3 regions of the Pseudomonas sp. GYB4201 genome follow, and region 1 is predicted to be linked to each of the others. Evidence: predicted binding sites of a transcription regulator. Region 1 holds the regulator's gene; each other region holds the start of a gene.
What was found. The regulator sigma-54, encoded in region 1, starts transcription at its own class of promoters, with help from an activator protein. The targets are predictions, from matches to a motif close to ANTGGCATNNANNTTGCTNT.

Region 1 (4,018 bases):
CGATGGACACGGCCACCAGCGGCTGGGCCAGCTCGGTGCGGATCAGGGCGCGCTCGGCCAGTTCCGGCAGCAGGCCGGCCGGCAGGTTGTCGATGCAGTAGAAACCGTTGTCTTCCAGCACGTCCAGCGCGGTGCTTTTGCCCGAGCCGGAGCGGCCGCTGACGATGATCAGGCGCATGGTCAATGACCTTTCTGTTCGTCCAGCACAACCTGGTAGAGGGCGTCGCTACTCTTTGCCGAGCGTAGGCGCTCGCGCACGTCGGCGCGGTCGAGCATGCCGGCGATCTGGCTCAGCAACGCCAGGTGTTCATTGGTGGCTTCCTGGGGCACCAGGAGCACGAAGACCAGGTCGACCGGGGCGCCGTCGATGGCGTCGTAGTCGATCTTGTTCTCCAGGTGCAGCAGGGCGCTGATCGGCGTGGTGCAGCCAACCAGGCGGCAATGGGGGATGGCAATACCGTTGCCAAAACCGGTCGAGCCCAGTTTTTCGCGGGCGACCAGGCTTTCGAACACTACCTGCATCTCAAGGCCCGGGACTTCCCGGGCGATGAGGGTGGCGATGTGTTCGAGTACTTTCTTCTTGCTGCCGCCCGGCGCGTTCACGAGGGAACGGCCGGGGGTCAGGATGTTTTCAAGTCGGATCATGAGGGGGGAGTGTCAGCGGGCGGTCTGGCCTTGCAGCAGACTCTGCTGTTTTTCCTTATGCTTTTTGAGTTGGCGGTCGAGCTTGTCGGTCAGCAGGTCGATGGCCGCGTACATGTCATCATGTTCCGCGTTTGCCACGACTTCGCCACCGGGTACGCGCAGGGTGGCCTCGATTTTCTGTTTCAGCTTCTCGACCTCCATGATGACCTGCACGTTGGTGATCTTGTCGAAATGGCGCTCCAATCGGTCGAGTTTCTCACCGATGTAAGTGCGCATGGCGTCGGTCACAACCAGTTGATGTCCACTGATGTTGACTTGCATACCGCTTTCTCCTTATTGCCAGTGCATAAAGAGACAGGTTGGTTAACCTGCCACTGGAACGCTGTGGCACATCCGGCAAGCCCACTGGCAGCGCGTTGGCGCTGCCAGGATTCACATCAGCCGCTTGCGTTCGCTGGACGGCGCGATCCCTAGGGATTCACGGTACTTGGCGACAGTGCGGCGGGCTACCTGGATGCCTTGTGCCTCCAGTAAACCAGCGATCTTGCTGTCACTCAATGGCTTTTTCTGATTTTCCGCGGCAACCAGTTTCTTGATGATCGCGCGGATCGCCGTGGACGAGCATTCTCCGCCCTCGGAGGTGCTGACGTGGCTGGAGAAAAAGTATTTCAGTTCGTAGATGCCACGTGGGGTGTGCATGTATTTCTGCGTGGTCACCCGCGAAATGGTCGACTCGTGCATGCCCACCGCCTCGGCGATGTCGTGCAGCACCAGCGGCTTCATGGCCTCGTCGCCGTAGTCGAGGAAACCGCGCTGGTGTTCGACGATCTGGCTGGCGACCTTCATCAGGGTCTCGTTGCGGCTCTGCAGGCTCTTGATGAACCAGCGCGCCTCCTGCAACTGGTTGCGCATGAAGGTGTTGTCGGCGCTGGTGTCGGCGCGGCGCACGAAGCCGGCGTACTGCGGGTTGACGCGCAGGCGCGGCACGGCCTCCTGGTTCAACTCCACCAGCCAGCGCTCGTTGTCCTTGCGCACGATGACGTCGGGCACCACGTACTCGGCTTCGCTGGACTCGATCTGCGAGCCAGGGCGCGGGTTGAGGCTCTGCACCAGTTCGATGACCTGGCGCAGCTCGTCTTCCTTGAGCTTCATGCGGCGCATCAGCTGGCTGTAGTCGCGGCTGCCCAGCAGGTCGATGTAGTCGGCCACCAGGCGCTGGGCCTCGCTGAGCCACGGCGTGCGCGGGGGCATCTGGCGCAGTTGCAGCAGCAGGCATTCGCTGAGGTCGCGGGCGCCGATGCCGGCGGGCTCGAACTGCTGGATGCGGTGCAGCACGGCTTCCACTTCGTCCAGCTCGATGTCCAGTTCCGGGTCGAAGGAGTCGCAGATCTCCTGCAGCGTCTCGTCCAGGTAGCCCTGGTTGTTGATGCAGTCGATCAGGGTGACCGCGATCAGGCGATCGGTGTCGGACATGGGCGCCAGGTTGAGTTGCCACAGCAGATGGCTCTGCAGGCTTTCGCCGGCCGACGTGCGGGTAGTGAAGTCCCATTCGTCGTCATCGTTGCTGGGCAGGCTGCTGGCGCTGGTCTGGTAGATGTCTTCCCAGGCGGTGTCGACGGGAAGCTCGTTGGGAATGCGCTCGCTCCACTCGCCGTCTTCGAGGTTGTCGACGGTGGGGGCGGAGGTTTCCTGGTAGCTGGGCTCCTGGATTTCCGGCGTGACCTGTTGCTCGGCCTTGTCGGCCATGGGGTCGCTGTTGTCGAAGTCGTCGCCTTCTTCCTGGCGTTCGAGCATCGGATTGGATTCCAGGGCCTCCTGGATTTCCTGTTGGAGGTCCAGGGTGGAGAGCTGGAGGAGGCGGATGGCCTGTTGCAACTGCGGTGTCATCGTCAGTTGCTGGCCCATTCTTAGGACGAGCGATGGTTTCATGGCAGGGGCTTAACACCTTATTCGCCGGCGCAAAGCGCCATCCACTACGGGCGCCGAGGCTCTCGGCTTTTGTCGTAAGCAAATTATATGCCTGAAACCGAAGTGTTTGCCTAGAGCGACACCGCAATTAATTCGCGGCACGCCCCGGGCAACCAGCCAAACACCTCGCCGTTACAGGCGGAACTCGTGGCCGAGGTAAACCTCTTTCACCAGTTGGTTTGCCAGGATGGTCTCGGCATCGCCTTCGGCGATCAGCTGGCCATCGTTGACGATGTAAGCGGTTTCACAGATATCCAGGGTCTCGCGAACGTTGTGGTCGGTGATCAACACGCCGATACCCTTGTTCTTGAGGTGGTGGATGATCTGCTTGATGTCACCGACCGAGATCGGGTCGACACCGGCAAAGGGTTCGTCCAGCAGGATGAACTTGGGCGCGGTGGCCAGCGCGCGGGCGATTTCCACCCGGCGCCGCTCGCCGCCCGACAGGCTCATGCCCAGGTTGTCGCGGATGTGCGTGATGTGGAATTCCTGCAGCAGGCTTTCCAGCTCCTTCACGCGGCCGGCCTTGTCCAGCTCCGGGCGGGTTTCCAGGATGGCCATGATGTTGTCGGAGACCGACAGCTTGCGGAAGATCGAGGCTTCCTGCGGCAGGTAGCCGATGCCCGAGCGAGCGCGACCGTGCATGGGCTGGTGGCTCACGTCCAGGTCGTCGATCAGCACGCGGCCCTGATCGGCGCGCACCAGGCCGACGATCATGTAGAAGCAGGTGGTCTTGCCGGCGCCGTTAGGCCCCAGGAGGCCGACGATCTGCCCACTTTCGATGGACATGCTGACGTCACGCACCACTTGCCGGCCCTTGTAGGCCTTGGCCAGGTGCTGGGCTTTGAGGATAGCCATTACTTGCCCTGCTGCTGGTCGGTTTTGCTTTTCGGCTGGATGACCATGTCGATGCGTGGTCGTGGCGTGACCTTGGCGCCCGTGGCGCGGCCGGCGTTCACTACCTGCTTGACGGTGTCATAGACGATCTTCTCGCCTTCGGACGTGTTGCCGTCGTTCACCACCTTGGCCTGGTCGATCAGGATGATGCGGTTCTGCGCCGAGAAATACTGGATGGTCTTGCCGTAGCCCTGGACGATGGGCTTGTCGATCGCCGGCTTCTGCTCGTAGTAAGCCAGGTTGCCCACCGAGGTGAAGGTGTCGACGTCGCCCTGGGCGTTGCGGGTGATGGTCACGGTGTTGCCGGTGATCTTCATGGTGCCCTGGGTGATGATGACGTTGCCCTTGTAGACGGCCACGCCCTGCTTGTCATCCAGTTGTGCGTCGTCGGACTGGATGTGGATCGGCTGGTCGCGATCCGTTGGCAGTGCCCAGGCGCCAGCGCTCCCCAGTGCAGAGCCCAGGGAGAGCAATAAAGGGAGGGTTTTAGCGAGCCTCATACAGTCCT
Region 2 (4,018 bases), on a different contig from region 1:
GCACCACGAACACCACCTTCGGCGCCTCCTGGCGCAGGGCGCGCAGCAGGGGCGGCAGCAGGCCGAACTCGACGTCGTCGGACAGGCCGATGCGGAAGGTGGAGTTGCTGACGGCGGGGTCGAAGTCGTGGCTCAGGCTGATGGCGATGGACAGCGCGTCCAGGGCCGGCGACAGGTGCCGGGCCAGTTCCTCGGCGCGGGCGGTGGGCTCCATGCGGTGGCCGACACGCACGAACAGCGGGTCGTTGAACATGCTGCGCAGGCGGTTGAGCGCCGAGCTGATGGTGGGCTGGCCGAGGAACAGCTTTTCGGCGACGCGGGTGACGTTGCGCTCGAGCATCAAGGTCTCGAACACCACCATCAGGTTGATGTCGGCCTTGCGCAATTCATTGCGGTTCATCGGCGGCTGCCCCCAGTCCATTCGCATATGGCTGGAGTGTAGAGGGGCGGGTTTGTATGACGCAATGCTACAAACCCAACGCCCCGTAGCAGCGGCCGCAGGCCGGGTCACCGGGCGCGAGCAGAGCCGTTATTCCGCAGGTGGCGCCAGGCGTGCTTCGAGTTCGGCCATCTTCGCTTCCAGCGCTTCCAGGCGCGCGCGGGTGCGGGCCAGCACCACCATCTGGCTGTCGAATTCTTCCCGGCTTACCAGGTCCAGCTTGCTGAAGCCGCTTTGCAGCAGCACCTTGAACTGGCTTTCCAGCTCGGCGCGTGGCTGGCTGGTGTCGCTGCTGAACAGGCGCGAGGCGTGGTCGCCAAGGGCGTCGAGGAAGGCTTTGGGCGCAAGCATGGTGAAATTCCTGAATCTGATGGCCTGGAGTGTAACACGCAGGCGTCTATAGTCAGTGGCGTGGCGGCCGCACGGTTTTTGCGCATCGCCACGTTCGAGTGCGCACCAGGATAGGGCGCAACCGTTGATCAGATGTGGGGCGAGGGCGACAAGCAAGGGGAAACACGCCGAATTTGTTGGGTTGCACGGACATGGCAAGCTTTCTGCTTACACAGCATTGACCCATGCACTGATGCAGTCGATGTGACGAATGCAGTGCGCAGGCGGAGCGGGATGTGTTTCGTCAGGAGCGGTACTGGTGGTTGGTCTGGGGATGTGGGACCGACGACGCGTTACAAAGCCAGGCACTGCGCTTAGACTTGAGCTGGGTTTGTTTTCCTGGGGCAAGTCCACTAATTCGGGAGAGAGTTTCATGAAGCTAGTCACTGCCATCATCAAGCCGTTCAAATTGGACGACGTCCGCGAGTCGCTGTCTGAAATCGGCGTGCAGGGCATTACCGTAACCGAGGTGAAAGGCTTCGGGCGCCAGAAGGGTCACACCGAGCTGTATCGCGGCGCGGAATACGTGGTCGACTTTTTGCCCAAGGTGAAGATCGATGTCGCCATTGACGACAAGGATCTGGACCGGGTGATCGAGGCGATCACCAAGGCTGCCAACACCGGCAAGATCGGCGACGGCAAGATTTTCGTGGTCAATCTGGAACAGGCCATTCGCATCCGTACCGGCGAAACCGATACCGACGCGATCTAAGCCGCCCCAAACCCAACGCCCCAGGAGAAAACAATATGACTCTGCGTCAATTCGCAGGGCTAGGAGCCCTGTTGTCCCTCGTAATACCCGGCATGGCCCTGGCGGCTGATCCGGTTCCGGCACCGGTGCTCAATTCGGGCGATACCGCGTGGATGCTGACGTCCACCGCCCTGGTGCTGTTCATGACCATTCCTGGCCTGGCGTTGTTCTACGGCGGCATGGTTCGTTCGAAAAACATTCTTTCCGTGATGATGCAGTGCTTCGCCATTACCGGCCTGGTCAGCATTCTGTGGACCATCTATGGCTACAGCCTGGCGTTCGATACCACCGGTATGGAAGCTGGCGTCGTCAACTACAACTCCTTCTTCGGCAGCATGGCCAAGGCGTTCCTGGCGGGTATCACCCCGGCCAGCATCACTGGCCCTGCGGCGCTGATTCCGGAAGCGGTGTTCGTCACCTTCCAGATGACCTTCGCCATCATCACCCCGGCGCTGATCGTGGGTGCCTTCGCCGAGCGCATGAAATTCTCGGCCATGCTGGTGTTCATGGGCATCTGGTTCACCCTGGTGTACGCACCGATCGCGCACATGGTCTGGTCTGGTCCGGGCTCGCTGCTGGGTGACTGGGGCGTGCTGGACTTCGCCGGTGGTACCGTGGTGCACATCAACGCCGGTATCGCAGGCCTGGTGGCGTGCCTGGTGCTGGGCAAGCGCAAAGGCTTCCCGACCACCCCGATGGCCCCGCACAACCTGGGCTACACCCTGATGGGCGCAGCGATGCTGTGGGTAGGCTGGTTCGGCTTCAACGCCGGTTCCGCCGCCGCTGCCAACGGCACCGCCGGCATGGCCATGCTGGTCACCCAGATCGCCACCGCCGCCGCTGCACTGGGCTGGATGTTCGCCGAGTGGATCACCCACGGCAAACCTAGCGCCCTGGGTATCGCTTCGGGCGTGGTTGCCGGCCTGGTAGCCATCACCCCAGCTGCCGGTACCGTGGGCCCGATGGGCGCCCTGGTCATCGGCCTGGCGGCTGGCGTGGTGTGCTTCTTCTGCGCCACCACCCTGAAACGCAAGCTGGGCTACGACGACTCCCTGGACGCCTTCGGCGTGCACGGTATCGGCGGTATCCTCGGCGCTATCCTGACCGGCGTGTTCGCAGCCCCGTCGCTGGGCGGCTTCGGCACCGTGACCGACATCGCTGCCCAAGTCTGGATTCAGTGCAAGGGCGTGGCGTTCACCATCGTCTACACCGCCGTGGTGACCTACGTCATCCTCAAGGTGCTGGACGTGGTCATGGGCCTGCGCGTCAACGACGAAGAAGAGTCGGTTGGCCTGGACCTGGCGCAACACAACGAGCGCGGCTACAACCTGTAACCGCCTGCGAAAAAATGCCCGGCTTGCCGGGCATTTTTTTGCCTGCGATTTGTCATTTGTCCAGGGCGCAAACGGTTTCTGCCAGCCAAGTTCCAGCAACCGTGCCATGTAGGCGAAAGGCTTACAGGCAATGATGAATTTAGCCCCTTTGCTTTTTCCCAGAGCGCGCTAGAATGCGCCCCGAACGTGTGGAGAATGGTATGTGGCAGCAACGGTTGATCACCTTGAAGCCAAGGCCGCGCGGCTTTCACCTGGTAACGGATGAGCTGCTGCACGACTGGCCAGAGTTGCGTGCATGCCGTATCGGCCTGCTGCACCTGCTGCTGCAACATACGTCGGCGTCGTTGACCATCAACGAGAACGCCGACCCTGCGGTTCGGCGTGATTTCGAGCGTTTCTTCAACCGCCTGGTGCCCCAGGGCGACGGCGGCTATGAACACAACGACGAAGGCGCGGATGACCTGCCGGCACACTTCAAGGCCAGTTTGCTAGGCTGTCAACTGACGTTGCCGGTGCGGGACGGGCGGCTGGCGCTGGGTACCTGGCAGGGTGTGTATTTGGGTGAGCACCGTGATCATGGCGGTGCTCGCAGGGTGCTCGCCACGTTGCAGGGCGAGGCCAAATGACCGTCGGCAAACCGACGGATATGAATTTTTCCTGGCAGCCATCGACAGACGGTCAGGCTGCGCTATAAATAATCTGCTTTTCGCAAGTCATGAGGTAGAACATGAGCGACGATGATCTGGAAAACGACGAACTCGAAGTAGGTGACGAGGACGATACCGAGGAAGGCCTGGAAGCGGCAGCTGAAGACGTTGCCGACGACAGCGGCGACGATACCCCCGCGCCCTCGGCCAAAGGCAAATCCAAGGCTGCAGTGTCGGTAGACGAACTGCCTAGCATTGAAGCCAAGAACAAGGAGCGTGATGCCCTTGCCCGCGCCATGGAAGAATTCCTGGCTCGTGGTGGCAAGGTGCAGGAAGTCGAGGCCAATGTGGTCGCCGACCCGCCCAAGAAGCCGGACAACAAATACGGCAGCCGCCCTATCTGAGTCCCTGCTTGCATGAAAAAAGCCCGCCGTCGCTGCGGGCTTTTTCATGCCTG
Region 3 (4,018 bases), on a different contig from region 1:
ACGAGTTCGAGCGTACCAACCTGGGTCAGCTCAAGGCCGGTGCGCAGATCGTCGCCACCGACCTGTCCGGTTCCATGCTCACCAACTGCAAGAGCGGCGAGTACGACAGCCTGGCCATCGGCCGCGGCCTGTCGGCGGACCGCCTGCAGCGCTACTTCGACACCAAGGGCCCCGGCCGTTGGGCGGTGAAGGCGCCGATTCGCAGCCGCGTGGAGTTCCGCTCGTTCAACCTGCTGGACAGCTACGCGGCGCTGGGCAAGTTCGACGTGGTGTTCTGCCGCAACGTGCTGATCTACTTCTCCGCCCAGGTGAAGAAAGACATCCTGATGCGCATCCATGGCACCCTCAAGCCAGGTGGCTACCTGTTCCTTGGCGCGTCCGAGGCGCTGAACGGCTTGCCGGACCATTACCAGATGGTCCAGTGCAGCCCGGGCATCATCTACCAGGCGAAATAACGCAAAGGCCCTTCGGGGCCTTTGTTGTTTTCTGCGTTTGGGGTGGGGACGCAGCCTGCGGCAGCTTGTGTCTAGAGAAGGGAATAGAATCTGAGGTGAGAGCGGTGAATGGCTGGTTGTTCGGCAGCAGTGTTGATAAGCACGTGTAGCAGCAGAACCGCCATTCACCTCTCCGCTCTGGCTACAAGCCCGAACAACTCAACAGGTTATGCTCTCCTGATCGAAAAGCTGAGCGGTTACGACGTGCAAGGCGCGTTACGAGGGGCTGCGCGATAAAGGCAAGAGTGCAAAAGTGGCGCTGGTAGCGTCTATGCGCGTGCTGCTGGTCCGGCTTAACGCCATGCTGCGCGACGGCACAGCATGGCGGACGTCATTAACTGGGCAAGACAGTTGCTAGGCGAATCTGTAGCCGCTGCCGCAGGCTGCGCAGGCCTTCACTCTCGCTGGAGATCTTCAGTGCACTCAGGGGCCAGCGCAGCCTGGCGGCAGCGGCTACGCGAAGTCCTGCGCACATCGCACCGGTAGCAGCGGCCAAAGGCCGCGTCCTGGAGCAACGCAGGACCGCCGCCGGACGCAGCCTTCGGCAGCTGCTACGCGAATGCGGATACCCCATCGCGGCCAAGGCCGGCTCCTACCACGAATAGTGTAGGAGCCGACTTTAGTCGCGATGCAGACGACGCCATTTCAAGGCAGTTGCTGCTACAGACTGTGGGAGCTGCTACGGGGTGGTGTTCCGGGCCATGCAAAGCGGCAATCGGGTATTGCCGCTTTGTTGGCGCCCAGCGGAACCCGCTTGCCGCTTTTCTGGCATTGCCGCTTGCCACTTTTCCCAAACCCCAGCAAAACCGGGCCTCGCGCAGTTTGGCACGGGGCTTGCTATCTCTCTGTCACCAACATCCGGTCCGCCGTTTAAAGGTTTCCACCATGAGCATCAGTTTCGACAAAGCGCTGGGCATCCACGAGCAGGCACTGGCGTTCCGCGCCCAGCGCGCCGAAGTGCTGGCCAACAACCTGGCCAACGCCGACACGCCCAACTACAAGGCGCGTGACCTGGACTTTGCCGCCGTGCTGCAGGCCGAAGGCGACAAGCGCCAGAACGGCACGTTCGAGCTGGAGCGGACCAACGACAAGCACATCGAGGCCGAAGGCCTGAGCATGGGTGACCAGCAATTGCTGTACCGCACCCCCAGCTCGCCCTCGCTGGACCAGAACACCGTGGACGCGCAGGTGGAACAAGCCAACTACGCGCAGAACTCGGTGAACTTCCAGGCCAGCTTCACCCTGCTCAACGCCAAATTCAAAGGGCTGGTGTCAGCCATCCGTGGGGAGTGATTCATGTCTCTAGCCAGCGTTTTCAACATTGCCGGTACCGGCATGAGTGCCCAGACCACTCGCCTGAACACCGTCGCCAGTAACATCGCCAACGCCGAGACCGTCTCGTCGAGCATCGACCAGACCTACCGCGCGCGCCACCCGGTGTTCGCCACCGTGTTCGACCAGACCCAGTCCACCGGTGACAGCGGCTCGCTGTTCCAGGACCAGGACGCCGCCGGCAGCGGCGTGCAGGTGTCGGGCGTGGTCGAGGACCAGAGCAACCTGGAGGCTCGCTACGAGCCCAAGAACCCGGCGGCCAACAAAGACGGCTACGTGTACTACCCGAACGTCAATGTGGTGGAGGAGATGGCCGACATGATCTCCGCCAGCCGTTCGTTCCAGACCAACGCGGACATCATGAATACCGCGAAAACCATGATGCAGAAAGTCCTGACCCTGGGTCAGTGATAGGGGCGCAAGAACATGACCACAACAACTGACAGCACCTCGGCTTCGTCCGTCCTGACGTCACTGCAGAAAACCACCAGTACCACCGACAGCTCCACCGGTACCGCGGGCAGTGCGCTGGGCAAGGACGCGTTCCTGCAACTGCTGGTTACCCAGATGCAGAACCAGAACCCCCTGGACCCACAGGACAACAGCGAATTCGTTTCGCAGCTGGCCCAGTTCAGCAGCCTGGAAAGCATGCAGAGCCTCAACGACTCGGTGAGCACCATCCTCACCTCGTACCAGTCGTCCCAGGCCCTGCAGGCGTCCTCGCTGGTCGGCCACTCGGTCATCGTCACCGGCACCACCGCCGACGTCGACACCAGCAAGGGCCTGACCGGCTCGGTGAACCTGACCGGTTCTAGCACCAGCAACACCATTGGCGTCTACAACAGTGACGGCACCCTGGTGCGTACCCTCGACGAGGGCACCCAGTCGGCCGGCACCTACAGCTTCACCTGGGATGGCAAGGACGGCGACGGCAACACCGCGGCCTCCGGCAACTACACCTTCAAGGCGGTTGCCACCATCGACGGTACCTCGACAGTCATGACCACCAACCTGCCGACCACGGTCAACAGCGTGACCATGGCCACCACCAGCGGCGGTGAAATGACGCTGAACCTGGCAACGGGCTCCAGTGTTGCCCTGTCTGCTGTCCAAACCATCGGAATTTAATGCCGGCTACGGCGCAGGAGTGAAAACATGTCTTTCAACGTCGGCCTCAGTGGCCTGGCAGCAGCCAACAAAGCCCTGGACGTCACCGGCAACAACATTGCCAACGTCGCCACCACCGGTTTCAAATCGTCGCGCGCCGAATTCGCCGACCAGTACGCCCAGTCCATCCGTGGCACCTCGGGCAAGACCACTGTCGGTAGCGGCGTGACCACTGCTGCCGTGTCGCAGCAGTTCACCCAGGGCAACATCGAGTCCACCGGCAACAGCCTGGACATGGCCATCAACGGCAACGGTTTCTTCGTGCTCAGCGACAACGGCTCGAAGCTGTACACCCGTGCCGGTGCCTTCTACAGCGACAAGTCCGGCAACATCGTCGATGCCAGCGGCAACAACCTGCAGGGCTACACCACCGACTCCACCGGCAAGCTGACCTCGGGCGTGCTGTCGAACCTGGCCATCGACACGTCCAACCTGGCGCCCAAGGCGACCAGCAGCATCTCGGAAACCGTCAACCTGAACTCCAGCTCGACCACCCCGACCGTCACCCCGTTCAGCGCCTCGAACACCAGCAGCTACAACTACACCTTCAACACCGACGTATACGACAGCCAGGGCAACGCCCACCAGCTGAACCAGTATTTCGTGAAGGACTCCACTTCCAATACCTGGACCATGTACACCACCATCGACGGCCGTAACCCGGTATCGCCTGCGACCAACATCGATACCACCACCAACGTCGATGCCGGCGCCACGCCGATGGCCAACACCATCACCTTCAACTCCGATGGTTCCTACAGCTACACCGCGGCCTCCGGTACTTCCACTTCGTTGGGCGTGAATGCCGACGGCACCTTCAGTCTCGCCAACTGGACCCCTGCGGCTGAAGCCAGCGATGGCACTTGGGCCTCCAACGGCTCCACTGCTTCTACCAACATCACCCTGGACATGTCCAACCTGACCCAGTACAACGCCACCTCGGCCACGACTGCCAAGGACCAGGACGGCTACGCCACCGGTGAACTGTCGGCCCTGTCGGTGAGCGACACCGGTCAGCTGACCGC

Region 2: a site for sigma-54 is predicted at 981-1,000, ahead of glnK (P-II family nitrogen regulator). Genes of this name have one in related genera too.
Region 3: a site for sigma-54 is predicted at 1,316-1,335, ahead of flgB (flagellar basal body rod protein FlgB). Genes of this name have one in related genera too.

The regions. Positions count from the first base shown of each region.
Region 1 is NZ_JBWGIG010000005.1:83,981-87,998, forward strand. Features, by position in the region: gene rapZ (RNase adapter RapZ) at 1-178, opposite strand, end outside; gene ptsN (PTS IIA-like nitrogen regulatory protein PtsN) at 181-645, opposite strand; gene hpf (ribosome hibernation-promoting factor, HPF/YfiA family) at 658-966, opposite strand; gene AC0Z2B_RS06380 (RNA polymerase factor sigma-54) at 1,078-2,574, opposite strand; gene lptB (LPS export ABC transporter ATP-binding protein) at 2,746-3,471, opposite strand; gene lptA (lipopolysaccharide transport periplasmic protein LptA) at 3,471-4,010, opposite strand; gene lptC (LPS export ABC transporter periplasmic protein LptC) at 3,997-4,018, opposite strand, start outside.
Region 2 is NZ_JBWGIG010000016.1:24,911-28,928, reverse strand. Features, by position in the region: gene AC0Z2B_RS16690 (LysR family transcriptional regulator) at 1-400, opposite strand, end outside; gene AC0Z2B_RS16685 (accessory factor UbiK family protein) at 530-790, opposite strand; gene glnK (P-II family nitrogen regulator) at 1,203-1,541, shown strand; gene AC0Z2B_RS16675 (ammonium transporter) at 1,577-2,914, shown strand; gene AC0Z2B_RS16670 (secondary thiamine-phosphate synthase enzyme YjbQ) at 3,115-3,540, shown strand; gene sutA (transcriptional regulator SutA) at 3,642-3,965, shown strand.
Region 3 is NZ_JBWGIG010000027.1:5,648-9,665, forward strand. Features, by position in the region: gene cheR (protein-glutamate O-methyltransferase CheR) at 1-455, shown strand, start outside; gene flgB (flagellar basal body rod protein FlgB) at 1,380-1,787, shown strand; gene flgC (flagellar basal body rod protein FlgC) at 1,791-2,237, shown strand; gene AC0Z2B_RS22545 (flagellar hook assembly protein FlgD) at 2,253-2,954, shown strand; gene flgE (flagellar hook protein FlgE) at 2,982-4,018, shown strand, end outside.